2 regions of the Vibrio misgurnus genome follow, and region 1 is predicted to be linked to the other one. Evidence: predicted binding sites of a transcription regulator. Region 1 holds the regulator's gene; the other holds the start of a gene.

Evidence for each region. Region 1 encodes MetJ, which represses methionine synthesis genes. Its sites were predicted from a motif close to TTAGACNTNTANANGTCTAA; they were not measured.
Region 2: a site for MetJ is predicted at 6,547-6,566, ahead of metE (5-methyltetrahydropteroyltriglutamate--homocysteine S-methyltransferase). Genes of this name have one in related genera too.

Annotation. Positions count from the first base shown of each region.
Region 1 is NZ_CP113241.1:2,279,086-2,287,857, reverse strand. Features, by position in the region: gene OOK74_RS10510 (bifunctional aspartate kinase/homoserine dehydrogenase II) at 1-1,902, opposite strand, end outside; gene OOK74_RS10505 (O-succinylhomoserine (thiol)-lyase) at 1,915-3,081, opposite strand; gene metJ (met regulon transcriptional regulator MetJ) at 3,341-3,658, shown strand; gene OOK74_RS10495 (malic enzyme-like NAD(P)-binding protein) at 3,768-5,045, opposite strand; gene rpmE (50S ribosomal protein L31) at 5,325-5,543, opposite strand; gene priA (primosomal protein N') at 5,797-8,001, shown strand; gene cytR (DNA-binding transcriptional regulator CytR) at 8,332-8,772, shown strand, end outside.
Region 2 is NZ_CP113241.1:1,385,915-1,394,686, forward strand. Features, by position in the region: gene focA (formate transporter FocA) at 1-643, opposite strand, end outside; gene OOK74_RS06510 (TIGR02647 family protein) at 947-1,180, shown strand; gene OOK74_RS06515 (YdcF family protein) at 1,313-1,954, shown strand; gene OOK74_RS06520 (septation protein A) at 2,105-2,641, shown strand; gene yciA (acyl-CoA thioester hydrolase YciA) at 2,779-3,198, shown strand; gene OOK74_RS06530 (YciI family protein) at 3,273-3,569, shown strand; gene OOK74_RS06535 (GspS/AspS pilotin family protein) at 3,571-3,969, shown strand; gene metE (5-methyltetrahydropteroyltriglutamate--homocysteine S-methyltransferase) at 4,074-6,359, opposite strand; gene metR (HTH-type transcriptional regulator MetR) at 6,756-7,667, shown strand; gene OOK74_RS06550 (DUF4250 domain-containing protein) at 7,708-7,908, opposite strand; gene OOK74_RS06555 (hypothetical protein) at 8,018-8,701, opposite strand.

The DNA of each region.
Region 1 (8,772 bases):
GTATTGTTGAAACAGCCAAGAGAGGGTGCCGGAGAAAATCCCCGACAGCGCCATGATTTCATCGCCACTTTCCCGCAAATCGCGCACAGTGTGGTTAATCGGTAAACCGGCACCTACTGTAGCGTTATACAGCCAGTGGCGACCGATTTTGTGAAACGCATCTTTCACTTGATAGTAGTAATTACCGGGAGCAGAGCCGGCCATTTTATTGGCGGAAATCAGGTGCCAGCCTTGCTCCGCGATGGCTAAATAGTGCTGGGCCAATTCTGCGCTGGCAGTGACATCAATGACCACTGCTTCATCGTAACCTGTTAATTTACCCAGTTGGCTGAGCCAGTTTGCGGCCAGATTTGGCTGCGCTTCGTCTTGAAAGCGGTTGGCGACTTGGCTGGGATCGATGCCTTGTTGGTTAAACCAGTAGGTTTGGCTATCGACCACAGCGACCAGTTCAAAACTCATGCCGTGGCGCTGTTCCAGTTTCTGTTTCTGTTCGGCAAACAGTTTAAGCCAGCTTGAGCCGATATTGCCTTTACCGCACAGCGCAATCGCGACCCGTTTTTGTGCTTGGAATAGTTGATTATGCAGGCCATTGACCAACGGATTCAGTGGGGTTTGGCGCAGCACGGCGACTAAGCTGAGGTTGGATTCCGATGCGCTGATAAACTCAACCGGTAATGCGCTCAGTTGTTGGTAGAAACCGTAACAATGGTTGGGGTTTTTGGTTACGCCAGCCCCTACTGCCGCGACTAAATGGTAGCCGGCTTTGAGGGTCAGTTCGGCTGGGTAATTAGCCGCTTGCAGTGCAGCCACCACACCAGGAGCAATTTCGGCGGTGTAAGCTAAACGTAAGCGGTATTGATCGGGCTGCGCCTCATAAGTGAGCGGTTGCAGTTGAATGCGTTGTAAATGTTGCAGCATCTCTTCTTGTAGGCGTGGTACATCATGTTGATGAGTAAAACTGAGTTCAAGCAGTAACACATCATCCAATGAGGTGACGATTTTTGCGCCGCGTCCTGAGGCCAGCACCCGCTCAATGCGGGTCGATCCGGATTCGGCTTGATGGCTACAGCGCAGATGCAACTCCATGGTGCTGTGTGCGACAGGTTGTAAGGTACGGCTATGCAGTACTGGTGCAGCCAAACGCGCTAGCTCATTGGCTTCATCGAGCCTGAGCAGCGGAAGTAAGCAGGCGTCACTCACTATGTGTGGGTCGGCACTGTATACACCTGCGACATCACTCCAGATGGTGACTCGCGAAACCTCGGCTAAAGCACCAATCACCGTGGCCGAGTAATCGGAACCATTGCGGCCGAGTAGTACGGTTTCCCCCTGGTCGTTTTGGGCCATAAAACCAGTGATCACAATTCGCCGCTGGCTATGTTGCGCCAATACCGCTTTGAGCAGAGGGTAAGAGCGGGCGCGATCAACTTCTGGTTGGGTGCCAGCTTCAGCACGTAAAAAGGCACGCGCATCTTGCGCTACCGCTGGCAGCGCTTGCTGATCGAGTAAGGCGGCCAATAAACGTGCTGACCACAGCTCTCCGTGGCCAAGCACCCAAGCGTATTGGGCGCTGGTGAGTGGTGCACGCAGCTCTCCGAGTACGCTGATCTCTTGGCGTAATTGGTTTAATAGCCGTTCCGCCGTCGGCGCGGCAAGCAGCTTGGTGATCAACTCCGCTTGATAGTGGCGCAAACCTTGTAGGGTTTCGTGGGCAACTCGACCATCTTTACTCAGTGCCTGCACAAAACTGATCAAACGGTTGGTGGTTTTGCCAGCGGCCGATACGACCACCAAATCTTCACTTTTTGAGTAACTTTTCAGAATGCTGGCGACGCGCAGATAACACTCTGGGTCGGCAAGGCTACTGCCTCCAAATTTATGCAACTGACGGGCGTGAGTCATACGCGGGTCTCCTTAAGTGATGGAATTAGCTTGCTGAAAGGCTTGATCAAGATCGGCGATCAAATCGCTGCTCTCTTCTAGACCGATTGAGAGGCGCAGCAGTTGCTGAGAAATGCCCGCTTCCGCTAGGGCTACCTCGCCCATTGCCCGGTGAGTCATTGAGGCTGGGTGACAGATCAAACTTTCGACCCCGCCCAGTGATTCCGCGAGTGAAAACAGTGTCAATTGACCAACAAAGCACTTTAATTGTGCCAAGCTGCCGGCAAACTCAAAACTGAGCATGGCGCCAAATCCAGACTGCTGCTGTTTGGCTATTGAATGGCCAGCGTGGCTCGTTAGGCTAGGGTGGTAAAGTTTGCCCACCAAGGGTTGGCTGTGTAGATAGGCTAAAATGTGCTGGGCATTCTCTTCATGTTGGCGCATCCGCGCGCCTAGAGTACGCAGACCACGCAGGGTCATGTAACTATCAAAGGGAGTGCCTGTCGCACCTAAGCAATTACCCCACCAAGCCAACTCGGTGGCGTGCTGCGGATTTTTGCAGATCAACACTCCGCCAATCACATCCGAGTGACCATTGATGTATTTGGTGGTGGAGTGCAGGACAAAATCAGCGCCTAAGGCGAGTGGTTTTTGCAATATGGGGGTCAAAAAGGTGTTATCTACCGCCACCAAAGTGCCTTGCGCTGCGGCCTGTTGGCACAGATGGGCAATATCCACCACCCGCAGCAGAGGGTTGGAAGGCGTTTCAATCAACAGTAATTTAGGCTGACGAGCTAACGCTTGGGTGAATGCGGCTTGGTCGGCTTGATCGACAAATTGCACTTGGAAATCGCCTTTTTTGGCACGGGTATTCAGTAAGCGATAAGTGCCGCCATAGCAGTCGTGAGGAGCGATGATCAGATCTTGTGGGCCGAGGAAAGCGCTTACCCATAAATTGATGGCTGAAGTACCACAGTTGGTGACAACCGCACCCGAGCCACCTTCGAGCTCGGATAAGGTTTGTTCCAGTAAACTACGGTTCGGGTTGCCAGAACGGGTGTAATCGTATTGCGGTACTTCGCCAAAGGCGGGGAAACCGTAATTGGTGGAAAGATAGATCGGCGGTACAACCGCATGATATTGAGTATCCGATTCGATTCCGGTACGCACCGCAATCGTGGCTGGTTTGCGTGTGGTCATAGCATTTCCTTGCTGACTATTCTGTCCTAGAGAGCCTCATCATACCGCCTCGACGCAGAAAGCGGCAGCGGAATGGTGAAAGTACCACCCCGCTGAGTTTCGGTTTGATGACCGGCGATTTATTATGCGCTACTTTACTGCTCTTAATTTGAGACGTCAATACATCTAGATGTCTATATGTCTTTGCTTATGGCAGTAAATGCCGCTAAAATTGAGGCCTTTGAAATTTCGATTCGAACCAAAACAACGAAGGTGCGCAATGGCAGACTGGGATGGCGAATACATCAGCCCCTATGCAGAGCATGGGAAAAAAAGCGAGTTGGTAAAAAAAATCACGGTATCCATTCCGCTCAAAGTTCTTAAAGTGCTTACTGATGAGAGAACACGCCGTCAAGTGAATAACTTACGTCATGCAACCAACAGTGAACTGTTATGTGAAGCTTTCTTGCACGCCTACACTGGCCAGCCGCTGCCGACCGATGAAGATCTACGTAAAGATCGTCCGGATGATATTCCGAGTGAAGCGAAGCGCTTGATGACCGAAATGGGCATCGCGTTCGAATCTTATGATGAGTGATCGATCGGCCACTGAATACGCGTAAGCGCACGATAGTCGTGATCAAAAAGCCCCTCGCTTGAGGGGCTTTACCTTTGCTGCGTGGCAGGATAAGTCAGCGATGGCTGATTTAATCCAACATATAATCTTTAGGCATCGCAATCCGCGCCACCCCAGAATCCACCGCCGCTTTCGCCACTGCCCGTGCTACGCGTGGCAGTAAACGAGGATCCATCGGTTTTGGAATAATGTAATCAATACCAAAACTGAGCTTATCCACTCCAGCGGCGACCAGCACTTCAGCCGGCACTGGCTCTTTGGCCAGTTGACGAATCGCATCGACGGCGGCCAATTTCATCTGTACGTTAATTTCACTGGCGCGCACATCTAATGCGCCACGGAAAATAAACGGGAAGCAGAGTACGTTGTTGACTTGATTGGGATAGTCACTGCGTCCGGTACCCATGATCATATCATTGCGCACTTGATGCGCGATCTCGGGTTTGATTTCCGGATCGGGGTTTGAACAGGCAAACACCACTGGTTTGTCGGCCATCAGTTTTAGCGCTTCAGCTGGTAGCAGGTTCGGGCCCGATACGCCTAAGAAGAGATCAGCACCAGCAATCACATCTTCCAGAGTTCGTTTGTCGGTATTATTGGCAAACAGCGCTTTATATTGATTGAGATCGTCCCGTCGAGTGTGGATCACCCCTTTGCGATCCAGCATGTAGATTTTTTCACGCATTGCCCCGCACTTGATCAGTAGCTCCATACAAGCCACGGCTGCCGCTCCGGCACCCAAGCAAACAATGATACACTCTTTCAATTGCTTACCTTGCAGCTCTAACGCGTTGAGCATACCGGCGGCGGTGACAATCGCAGTACCGTGCTGATCATCGTGAAAGACGGGCACATCACAGCGCTCAATGAGGCGGCGTTCAATATCAAAGCAATCTGGTGCTTTGATATCTTCTAAGTTGATGCCACCGAAAGTGTCGGCAATGTTGGCCACCGTGTCGACAAATTCGTCGATAGTGCGGTGTTTGACTTGGATATCAATCGAATCTAACCCAGCAAAGCGTTTAAATAGCAGCGCTTTGCCTTCCATCACCGGTTTAGAGGCCATCGGCCCTAAATTGCCTAAGCCTAAAATTGCTGTACCGTTTGAGATCACGGCCACCGTGTTGCCTTTGGCCGTATATTTGTAGATATTTTCAACATTTTGCGCAATTTCACGTACCGGCTCGGCCACTCCAGGGCTGTAAGCCAGCGCGAGATCGTCGGCGGAGTCAGCCGGTTTGGTGAGCGCAATGCCAATTTTACCTGCTGTAGGGTAAGCGTGGTAATTGAGCGCGCGTTGGCGAAACAGTTGTTCAGGCGTTGCAGTGAGGTGATGGTCATCGGACATAGGGCTGTTCTCTTATTTTATGGAAAAGATCACAATAGGTAAGGCAGAGATTATAACTTACGAGATTGTAACCTGCCTCGGTTGGATACCAAGCACAGCGTACAAAAAAAGTCACGATCTTGCTGATAAGACTGAGCAAAATGTGAATCACGGAGAAAAAATCGCCAATCGGTTGGATGTTGTTGTGGCTTATCAGTCGCAATGGGGATGGTAGAACGAGAGTTAGTGATGAAAAAAGGACGCCGTAGCGTCCTTTTTAAAATCGTGCGTAAGCAGTGATTACTTCTTCGCAGACAGTGCGCCGAAACGCTTGTTGAAGCGCTCAACACGACCACCGGTGTCAACGATACGTTGCTTACCAGTGTAGAATGGGTGGCACTTGTCACATACGTCTAAGTGCATAGATTCTTTGGTCAGCGTAGAGTTGAAAACGAAAGAATTGCCGCAAGAGCAAGTTGCGTTTACTGCTTTGTATTCTGGGTGGATACCAGCTTTCATGGGATAACCTCAATTTAGGCCGTGTCGCCATCCGCATCATGATCGGCGGACACCACACGTAGTGTTAAAAATAACCAGTTTGCATATCCAGAGAGGTTAACCCTCTAGGATGCCGTAAGGCGCGATATAGTAATGAATCTCGCAGTTAGGATCAACCGCTCTCGCTGATTATTTCGCCAAAAGGCTGGGTCGAATTTTTGCCAAGCTTCCAGTAGACTGTGATCCGTTTGATTTTTCGCTGTTTTGGACCCCAATGCGCCCAACCATTGCCCGAGTTTGTCTGCCTGTTCCGTTAGATAAATCTTTTGATTATCTGATCCCAGCCCATCTGTTTCCGATACTGGGTGGACGGGTGCAAGTGCCTTTTGGGCGGCAAACCTTAGTCGGTATTGTCCAATCGCTGACGCATCAGTCGGATTTTCCGATCGAGCAGCTCAAATCACTGCAAGCGGTATTGGATGTTGCACCGGTGTGGCCACCAAAGCTGCAAACCTTGCTGGATTGGTGCAGCCAGTTTTACCATTATCCGTTGGGTGAAACTTACGCCAATGCGTTACCCGGCGCGTTGCGTAAGGGCAAGGCAGCACAATTGACCAGCCATAAAGAGTGGCGTTTGACGGCGCAAGGTCAACAGCAACTGATGCAAGGCGTAAAACGAAGTGCGGTTAAGCAAGCGCAACTGCTGCATCTGTTGCAGCATGGTGCTTTATCTCACCAAGCCTTGCTGGATCAAGAGGTGAGTAGCACAACCCTTAAGACCTTAGTTGAAAAAGGCTGGATCGAGTGTGAGGAGCGTCAGCCGATCGTACGCCCTTGGCCACCAGAGCTGGAATCTCAAGTGGAGAAACCCAAGCTCAATCAAGAGCAGGCGATTGCGATTGCCGCGGTCAATAGCTTGCAAGGTTTTGGCTGCTTTTTGCTGGAAGGGGTGACCGGCTCTGGTAAAACTGAGGTGTATCTTAATTTGATCACGCCAGTGCTGGCGCGCGGTGAGCAAGCCTTGGTGTTGGTGCCGGAAATCGGTTTAACCCCACAAACCATCAACCGTTTTCGCCAGCGCTTTAATGTGCCGGTCGAAGTAATGCACTCGGCGCTGAATGATAGCGAACGCCTCAACGCTTGGTTGGCGGCGCGCGATAAAGTGGCTGGGATCGTGATTGGTACTCGCTCGGCATTACTGACCCCGTTCGCCAAATTGGGCATTATTATTGTTGATGAAGAGCATGATGGCTCTTACAAGCAGCAAGATAGTTTGCGCTATCACGCACGCGACGTGGCGGTGATGCGCGCTCATCTTGAGCAGATCCCGATTGTATTGGGTTCGGCAACTCCCGCCTTAGAAACATTGCACAATGCACTGAGTGGCAAATATCATCACCTGCAACTGACCCAGCGGGCAGGCAATGCGCTGCCAACCCGCAATCATGTGTTGGATGTTAAAGGCTTATATTTGGAAAGCGGCTTGTCTGCGCCATTAATTGCCCAAATGCGCCAACATCTGAGCGTGGGCAATCAAGTGATGCTGTTTTTAAATCGGCGTGGTTTCTCGCCCGCCTTGATGTGTCACGAGTGTGGTTGGATCGCCGAATGTCAGCGCTGCGATGCGTATTACACCTACCATCAACACAGTGATGAAGTGCGCTGCCACCATTGTGGATCGCAGCGGCCAGTCATCCATCAATGCCAAGGTTGTGGCTCAACTCAGCTGGTCACGGTTGGCGTCGGCACTGAGCAGTTGGAAGCGCAACTACAGCACTTATTCCCTGAATATCGCGCGATACGCATTGATCGTGATAGCACTCGGCGTAAAGGCAGCTTAGAAGCGGCATTGAGCGCGATCCGTGCTGGTGAATATCAAATTTTGATTGGTACCCAGATGCTAGCCAAAGGTCACCATTTTCCTGATGTGACCTTAGTGGCACTGCTTGATGTCGATGGTTCACTGTACAGCAGTGATTTTCGCGCCGCTGAGCGTTTAGCACAGTTATTGATTCAAGTTGCCGGAAGGGCGGGGCGCGCCAGCAAACCGGGTGAGGTGGTGCTGCAGACTCATCACCCAGAGCACAGTTTGTTGCAAGCGCTGCTGCATAAGGATTATCACCATTTTGCGTTAACCGCTTTGCAAGAACGTAAGCTGGCGCAATTACCGCCTTATGCTTATCTCTGTTTATTTCGAGCAGAGGCGAATCAAGCGGCACAAGTTGAAGATTTTCTACGGCAAGTTCGAGAAACTTTGCGCTGCAACCCTTGGTTTGATGAGGGGTGTATGTTGCTCGGGCCAACTCCCGCGCCACTGGCTAAACGAGCCGGTAAGTTCCGCTGGCAACTGTTGCTGCAAACCCCTAATCGTGCGCTGATGCAGAAAATTTTGCACAGTGCTCGCCCGGCCGTGCAGCAATTACCGTTGGCCAATAAAGTGCGCTGGTCGATTGATCTTGATCCACAAGATTTGAGCTAGGCGAAAATAGCCCGATTGGGGATAAATATTGTTAATTTTGTCAGCAAATTAATGCTTATTGTCGTGATGCATATCACGCCATCGATGCAAAAAATGTTAATCCAGCCGTAACTTTCTGTTCTGAATTGCTTAGACTATCGGTAAAATCCACCAGTGAATCGTTTTCGTATGGCAAAAATGACTGATTTTGCTGCTATCGAGGGCGCGGCACATTTTGTGTCGCCAGATTGTTGCACACTAGAGTGAGATAACACTCAACCCATCCCTCCGGCTGTAAACGGTGTGATGTAACCCCCCTTAATTCAACTTAATCAAAGAGGTGTAAAACAAATGGCGACAATGAAGGATGTTGCCCAGCTTGCCGGAGTGTCGACCGCCACCGTATCGCGTGCGTTGATGAATCCTGAAAAAGTCTCATCTTCGACGCGTAAGCGAGTGGAAGAGGCGGTGCTGGAAGCGGGTTATTCACCAAATTCTTTAGCGCGTAATCTGCGTCGTAACGAGTCAAAAACCATCGTGGCGATCGTGCCTGATATCTGTGATCCCTATTTTTCAGAGATTATTCGCGGCATTGAAGATGCGGCGATGGAGCAAGGGTATCTGGTGTTATTGGGTGATAGTGGTCAACAGAAGCGTCGGGAAAGCTCGTTTGTCAATTTGGTATTGACCAAACAAGCGGATGGCATGGTGCTACTGGGGACCGATCTGCCGTTTGATGTCAGCAAACCAGAGCAGAAAAACCTGCCGCCAATGGTGATGGCGTGTGAATTT
Region 2 (8,772 bases), 890 kb from region 1:
GAAACATGTTAGCGATACAGTGTTCAAAACCTGACGATACAAACATCGCCACCGGCAGGATCATCACCATAACTTTATCGGTCAGTGAACGCGCACCAAACGTCATCCATACCGCTAAACAGACCAAAATGTTACACATCAGGCCCAATGCAAAAGCTTGTAAAAATGTGTGATGCAATTTGTGCTGAGCAATCGCCATGGTATTTAAACCAACTTGACCACCCGCTTCCATAAACTGACGAGTAGCGAGCATGATCATGACTAAGATCACCGCACCACACAGATTACCTAAATAGACGACTGTCCAGTTACGGGCCAGTTGCTTCCACGAGATTTTACCACTCGCTTTGGCCACTAAAATCAGCACTGAACTGGTGAACAGTTCACCGCCGGTCACCACCACCAAAATTAGCCCTAGGCTAAAAGCAAGCCCACCGAGTAATTTGGTGACACCGTAAGGCATATCGTATCCACCGGTTGTGACTAAGGTGTAAAACACGAATGCAATACCGATATGGATACCAGCAGCAATGGCTAGTAGAAAAGATTTATACGCAGGTTTTTTGGCTTTCTCGACACCGATATTGGCAGCACGCTCGGCCATTTGCGGAGGCAGAAAAGAATCGAATTGGCTATGGTTCATGGGACGATGATAATTTAACACAAACAAAAGAGGGTCGGGATAATCGCTCTATTTCCTTTTTAATTCAAGGGCTATTTACGATGTTCAATCAAAATCTTGCTTGGTTTAATTTTCTGCAATTCAAGCACAGTTGGTGACCAGCCATTCGGCTTATCTTAATGGCATGATGTAGCAAAGAAATGGCATCAGGTGCTGAAAAAAACGCCAGATCGGGTACAGCTAACAGTTCTGCTTACTCAATGTTGCAGCTTGCTGCTCGGCAACCTATTGTTGCGGCAATAATCGCTTAAAAAGGTAACGCTTATGAAATTTACTCCGCTGCATATCGATGAGCTTAATTTACTGCTGCAATTTGATTTAAGTAGTGCAGCAACAGGGATAAAAGTCCGCAACGATGCTTCTGAAGCGATGCAAACCGCAGTCGTACGTTTGTATAACAAAGGGTTATGCACTCAAATCGATGGTGGCTATCTAACTGACGAAGGGATCGAAATGGCCCAATACGCTGAACGAGTCCTACGCGTATTAAACGCTTAGTCTCTCGCTAATCCGTTTGTTAATGAGCGCTGAATGCGCTCATTGTGTTTGTTGCATCTGGTTGACGAGATAATCGACTATCCACTATCGTCGATTAGCACTTATTGCCCAGCTTGGAGGATAGAAGCCGTCATGCGTAAACCACTGTATCAGCAGATTGAAATCCTATGGCACTATTTGCAGCTGCATCAATCGATTGAGCCTGCCGATGTGATCGTTGTGCTGGGCAGTAATGATCTGCGCGTTGCCGAACATGCCGCCAAACTCTATCACCAAGGCCTAGCGCCATGTCTGCTGTTTTCCGGTGGCTATGGCCGCTTTACTCAAGGGGTATTCTCCGAACCAGAAGCGCAACTCTTTGCCGCGATAGCCAAAGATGCTGGCGTACCAGCGCATGCTATATTGCTGGAAACCCAATCTACGAACAGTGGTGAAAATATCCGTTTTAGCCATCAATTATTAGTCGAGCGATCACAGCCCGCCAAACGAATTTTATTGCTCCACAAGCCGTATATGGAAAGACGTGCTTATGCCACTTTTATGCAGCAATGGCCAGACCCGGTTGATAGTGTGCAGGTCAGCTCAAGCGCGACAAGCTTTTTTGACTATTTAACCCACGAACTGACCAGTGATGTGGTGCTAAGTGCCATGCTGGAGGATTTTGAGCGGATCCGTGACTATCCGGTCTTAGGTTTTCAAATCGAGCAGCCGATTTCGCCCCAAGTCATGCAAGCCTACCAAGCCCTGTTGCCATTTAAAATCAACGCTGAATAATCAAACTTGACCCTACCGCTTGAATGGCTGACATCTCAAGTAACCAATAGCCGTCAACAATGTTGACCAACACGTCGCATCACACGCCTATTTTGCTGAGGCTAAACTTTGGTTAGACTGTAGTTTCTCACCTAACTGGACGCTAGCTTCATGAAACAACTGCTTGATTTTATCCCGCTGATCATCTTCTTTGCCTTGTATAAGCTGTACGATATATATGCAGCCACGGCGGCTTTGATCATCGCCAGCGCACTGCAACTGCTGATCACCTATGCCATTTATAAGAAAGTTGAAAAAATCCAGTTGATCACCGGTGTCATGGTCGCGCTATTTGGTGGCATGACCTTAGCGCTGCACGATGACAACTTTATCAAATGGAAAGTCACCATTGTTTATGTGGTATTTGCCCTCGGTTTAACCATCAGCCATCTGATCGGCAAATCCGCAATCAAAACCATGCTTGGCCAAGAGCTTCGCTTACCAGACCGTGCATGGGCTACCATTAACTGGGCATGGGTAAGCTTTTTCAGTCTGTGCGCCGCCCTTAATTTATACATCGCTTACCAACTCCCGTTGGATGTATGGGTCAATTTTAAAGTGTTTGGCTTACTGATCGCCACTCTGCTGTTTACCCTGCTCACCGGGGGTTATATCTATAAACAGCTAGCCCAGCAGCCTGAGCAATAAACGCACGGCATAGAGAAGGTAAATGGTTTATTACAAATGGTGCTAAGGGGTACTTCCGCCTACAAATTATGGTTATAATCCCCTCTCACCCACAGCGACCTAATTCGGTCGTTGTTTGATTTGCAATGGATAACCAAATGGATCAAAGTGTGAACACCCCCAAAGGCCAGCTTTTGCTGCGCACTCTCGCCATGCCAGCCGACACCAACGCCAACGGTGACATTTTCGGTGGTTGGATCATGTCTCAGCTCGATTTGGCTGGAGGCATTTTGGCCAAAGAGATCTCCTGTGGCCGGATTGTGACGGTTTCGGTCTCCAGTATCACATTTAAAAAACCGGTCACCGTGGGTGATGTGGTATGTTGCTACGGTGACTGCATCAAAATTGGCCGCACCTCGATGACCATTAATCTTGAAGTTTGGGTAAAACCAGTTAAAGAAGATGGTATTGGCGAACGTTTCCAAGTTTGTGAAGCAACCTTCAACTACGTGGCGATCGATGCGAATGGCCGTCCCAGAGAAATAAGCCTTCATGGCGGATCACAGAAATCGTGTTAACCGGCTGTGTTTAGCAAAGCAGTTGCGTAAAATTGTGGTTTTGCGTTTGGCTTATCGATAAGGAATAACGAATTATGTGGTATGTGATTTTTGCACAGGATGTCGAGCATTCATTAGCAAAACGCCTTAGTGTGCGCCCACAACATCTGGCGCGTTTACAACAGTTGCAAGACGAAGGTCGCCTACTCACCGCAGGTCCGATGCCCGCGATTGATGCCCAAGACCCTGGTCAAGCAGGTTTTACTGGCTCGACCGTGATTGCAGAATTTGCGTCATTAGCCGCAGCGCAAGCTTGGGCGGATGCCGACCCTTATGTTACTGCAGGCGTTTACGCCCACGTGACGGTGAAACCTTTCAAAAAAGTATTCTGATATGAAAAAAATTGTTCTGTGCAGCGTGCTAGCATCGACGCTGATCCTCGCAGGTTGCAGCTCTGGTGCAGCCGATAAGCAACGTAACCTTGAACTACTGGCGGGCAATCGCGCGAGTTTACTCGCAACTAAGCTGCCGCTGGAAGCTGGCCCGCTGAATATTCTGCGCGCAACCGCTAAAGGCACCAGTATTGAATTGGTCATGGTCTACAATGATGACGCGATCGATGCTAAGCCGACCGAGCAAGTGTTAAACCACGCACTCAATCGCTTCTGTACCAATAACGACACCCGTTCCAACCTCGATGTCGGTCTTAGTTATCGTATTCAAATGCGCAACTCTCGTGGCCAGTTGATGGCCGATCAGTGGGTGACGAAAGAATTCTGTGCTAAGCGCTAACCGCCAGCATTAAGTCATCACGGGTTCGTCGACCGCAACAACTCGATTACCCTTTGCATCAAGGCCTCTGTACGAGGCCTTATTGATTGGTATAGGTGCTAGCGTTAAGCGACCCATTGCTCACGCAGCGCTTGTGCGGCGTTAACCATATTGCTCAGTGCCGCCTCAACTTCTGGCCAACTGCGCGTTTTCAAGCCGCAATCAGGGTTAACCCACAACCGCTCGACGGGAATTTTTTGCGCAGCCTTACCAAGTAACTGCTCAATCCACGCTTGGGTTGGAATATTCGGCGAGTGAATGTCATACACCCCAGGTCCAATCGCATTTGGGTAGTTAAACGCTTCAAACGCTTTAAGCAGTTCCATATTCGAACGCGAGGTTTCAATGGTGATCACGTCCGCATCCAACGCTGCTACCGATTCGATGATGTGATTGAACTCGCTATAGCACATATGGGTGTGGATTTGTGTTTCTGGACGCGCACTGCCTGCGGCAATCTTAAACGCTTGCACCGCCCAGTCTAAATACTGCTGATGATCGCGTTTTTTCAACGGTAGCCCTTCTCGGATCGCAGGTTCATCAATTTGGATAATATTGATCTGCGCATTTTGCAGATCACTCACTTCATCACGCAGCGCTAGCGCCAATTGCTGGGCAATGGTTTGGCGAGCAATATCTTCGCGTGGGAAAGTCCAGCACAGGATAGTGACCGGCCCAGTTAACATGCCTTTCATCTGTTTTGCCGTCAGTGATTGTGCATAACACGACCACTGCACCGTGATCGGTTGTTCACGCTCAATATCCGCCACCACAATCGCGGGTTTAACACAGCGTGAGCCGTAACTCTGCACCCAACCAAATTGTGTGGTTTGAAAGCCGGCCAGATGCTCAGCAAAATATTCCACCATATCATTGCGCTCCGCTTCGCCGTGTACCAGCACATCTAACCCAAGCGCTTCTTGACGTTGCACCGCATCAGCAATATGCCCCTGCAAGGCTTGCACATACTGCTCCTCACTCAATTTGCCTTGCCGATAGGCACTACGCTCAGTGCGGATCTGCGTGGTTTGTGGAAATGATCCGATGGTGGTGGTTGGTAACAGAGGCAAACCTAACACTTGAGCCTGATGATGCGCTCGTTGAGCATACGGTGCACTGCGCTCAGCCAAAGCGGCAGTGATGGTATTCAACCGAGCTTGTACCGAGGCTTTATGCACGGTTGGTGAAGATCGCCGCGCCACAATCGGCTGACTATAAGTCTCACACGCCAAAATGGCATCGGCATCACCTTGCAGCGCACGCCCAAGCAGCGCAACTTCGCTGACTTTTTGTTTGGCAAAGGCAAACCAGCTATGGGCTTCTGCGCTCAATTGCGTTTCTAACTGCAGATCAACCGGACTGTGTAACAGTGAGCAAGAACTGGCGATCCATAACCGCTCACCCAGTTGCGCTTGTACTGGCTGCAACCGCGCAAGGAGTGCGCTGAGATCGGCTCGCCATACATTACGCCCATTGATCACCCCAGCGGAAAGTACCCAATGCGCAGGCAAACACTGAACAATCTGATCGAGTTGATCTGGCGCAGCAGAAATATCAACATGTAAACCATCCACCGGCAAGGTCACAATCTTATCGAGCGTATCCAATACCGAATCAAAATAGGTGGTTAACAGCAGTTTGACTTCGCCACGCAGCACTTGATAAGCCAATTTAAACGCCTCTTGCCAGTGAGGCTTCAGCTCTAGTGCTAAAATCGGTTCATCAATCTGTACCCACGGCACTCCCTGTTTGGCCAATTTAGCCAAAATGGCTTGATAAGCACTCAAAAGGCGCGGTAGCAGTGTTAAGCGATCAAATCCCTCTTCGACTTCTTTACCCAAATACAGATAACTGATCGGGCCAAGCAGCACGGGCTTTACCTGATGCCCCGCTTGCTGAGCTTGATTGATCTCTTCAAACAGCTGTGGCCAACTGAGGTTAAAGCTGTCGTCGGCGCTGAATTCCGGCACAATATAGTGATAGTTAGTATTAAACCATTTGGTCATATCCGCCGCGGCACTGTTCGCGCTACAGCCACAAGCATGATGTGACTGGCCACGCCCGATCCGAAACAGAGTATCTAAATCGGGGAAACCGTGGCGGTGGCGCTTAGGCACATGGCCAAGCAATAAGCTGGTGGTTAGCACATGGTCATACCAAGCAAAATCACCGACGCTCACAAAATCCAGTCCGGCCTCTTTTTGCACTGCCCAGTTTTGTTGACGAATGTGGCTACCCACTTGCTGTAATGCGGCCTGATCAATCTCGCCACGCCAGTACTGCTCCAGCGCAAATTTCAGTTCACGGTGTGTGCCAATTCGCGGATAGCCAAGAATATGTGTCGTGGTCATAAAAAATCCTTCTCAATAATCAAGATCGTTCAAGTTCTATGGTTGATGGTTGATTCAGTACACCAAAAGATGTCTGGATGGCTAAAATATCAAATATTCAGCGCGACAGAACAAGGTCCATTTCTTCAAGTTCTTGATTAGAAATTTTCATGTTAAGCAGATTAATGATTAGTTTATCTTAAAATATTTAGCCATCTGGATGTTTACACCTCTATTTGATCAGCGTAACTTATACCTAAACAACTTGGAGTTGCAGGTAGGCGATAAGTGAGTCCCGATGAGCATAGGCAAACTATGTGATTGGGGTGAGCGAACGCAGCCAACACCGCTGCAACTTCAAGTAGCAAGGGTATTGCCAACATGCCCAATGAGCTTAGGGAACGATGAGAACGACTCATGATAGAGCTGAAACATTTAAAAACGCTGCTGACGTTACGTGAAACCGGATCGCTGACCGCGACAGCAACCGCGCTGCATCTCACCCAGTCTGCCCTCTCCCATCAAATTAAAGATTTGGAAGCGCGCATCGGTGGCCAACTGTTTTTACGTAAAACCCGCCCTGTACGCTTTACCGCGGAAGGGGAAATACTGCTGCGCTTAGCCGCTGATGTGCTACCCAAGATGACGCGTGCCGAGCATGATCTCGCCAGCCTGAAAGAGGATGTGCATGGTCGCCTACACATGGCGATTGAATGCCATTCGTGCTTTCAGTGGTTGATGCCAGCGCTGCGTGAATATCAGTCTCACTGGCCGAGTGTCGCGTTGGATTTTTCTTCCGGCTTCGGCTTTGAGCCACTGCCAGCATTGTTAAGCGGTGAGTTGGATTTGTTGATCACTTCCGATATTTTGCCGCGTTCTGAAATTCACTATGAGCCGTTGTTTGATTTTGAAATGCGCCTGATCACCGGCACTGCTCACCCGTTGGCTGATAAAGCGGTAATTGAGCCACAAGATTTGGCCAACCAAACCATGCTCACCTACCCAGTCCAAAAACAGCGCTTAGATGTGGTCAAACACTTTTTACAGCCAGCCGGAATTGAACCTGCACGTTGGAAGCAAGCGGACAACACCTTGATGCTAGTACAAATGGTTTCTGCCGGTTTAGGCGTCGCCGCCCTGCCTAATTGGGCGATCAGTGAGTTTTCACGCCAAGGTTTGATCACTAGTAAGCCGCTGGGTCGCGGCTTGTGGCGACGGTTATTTGCAGCAATTCGCCACAGTGAAAAAGACAAGCATTATCTACAAGCTTTTTTTGCCACTGCACGCCAGCAATGCAAAAGCCATCTTGAGGGGATCAAGATGGCTTGATAACAAATCTTGTGTATAGCAAGCCTCGTGTATAACCAGCCTAGTGCGGGTAGGATTTGAATTGATTAGACGATGGATCGTATTGGTAGCCAAGCCCGTCGAACTTGCCCACCAAATGTTGCATATCCATTTCATAAGTACTGATCAATTCATCCAAACTGGCACACTCTAAGCGCAGCTTTTCGTTGACGATGCCCAATAAAATCACACTATTAATATTGCGTAGGTTACTCAGATCCATCACATCACTCCTGATTGAATATTTTCACTCAGCGTTTCCGCCCCCCATTAAGCATAGTCGCTATTGGGACAACGGAAAGTGATCACACAAACCTACGCACGGCAGACGCTTAAACCAGAAAATAGAGCGCGTGCAAACCACTCGTCGCCTTCAACAGCAAACACAGTGCAGCAGCTAATTGCCATTTATTGGCGCTAGCCGCAGACAGTAAATGCCAGCACCACACTACACAACCGATGATCAATGCCGCTAAATTTAGCAAGATTGGCTGCACTAATCTGCCGATCTGGTTTTCATCTAACCCATGTATATACGGCAAAATACACAGTGCGATCAGCATGGCCGCGAGCACTCCAACCACAGGTAAAATACGCTGGAATGCTTGTAAGCGTGAACGAGCCAGGCTTAATAACAGATGGGCAAATAACGCTCCGAGCAAAGCAACCGATACTAATACCATCAGCGATGCAGACCAGACTGGCGCTTGACTCGCCAACATCAACACATAGACCAGCGCGAAACCATTGGTGAAATAAAGAACCCACAACGGGCCTTGTTCACGAGTTTTTTGCGTTTGTACTTGTGAATAAAAATAAAATAGCGTCAACGCCACCAATAAAGCGACAAGGTTGAGTGATGCCATCGCCAACCATAATGCGAGCAGCGCAGGCAACAATTTATGCAGCCGACCACGTTGACCGGGGCAAATTTCGCCCTTCACCAACACTAAAGTCATTATGATTTGAGCCCCCAACAGCATTGGGGCGAGTACGGAGAGTAAAGAATCAAGCATAGTAGGCCAATCAGACAGCGAAACAGGTCGCCGATAATAGCAAACCTATGCCAAGAACCCCAAGCATCGTT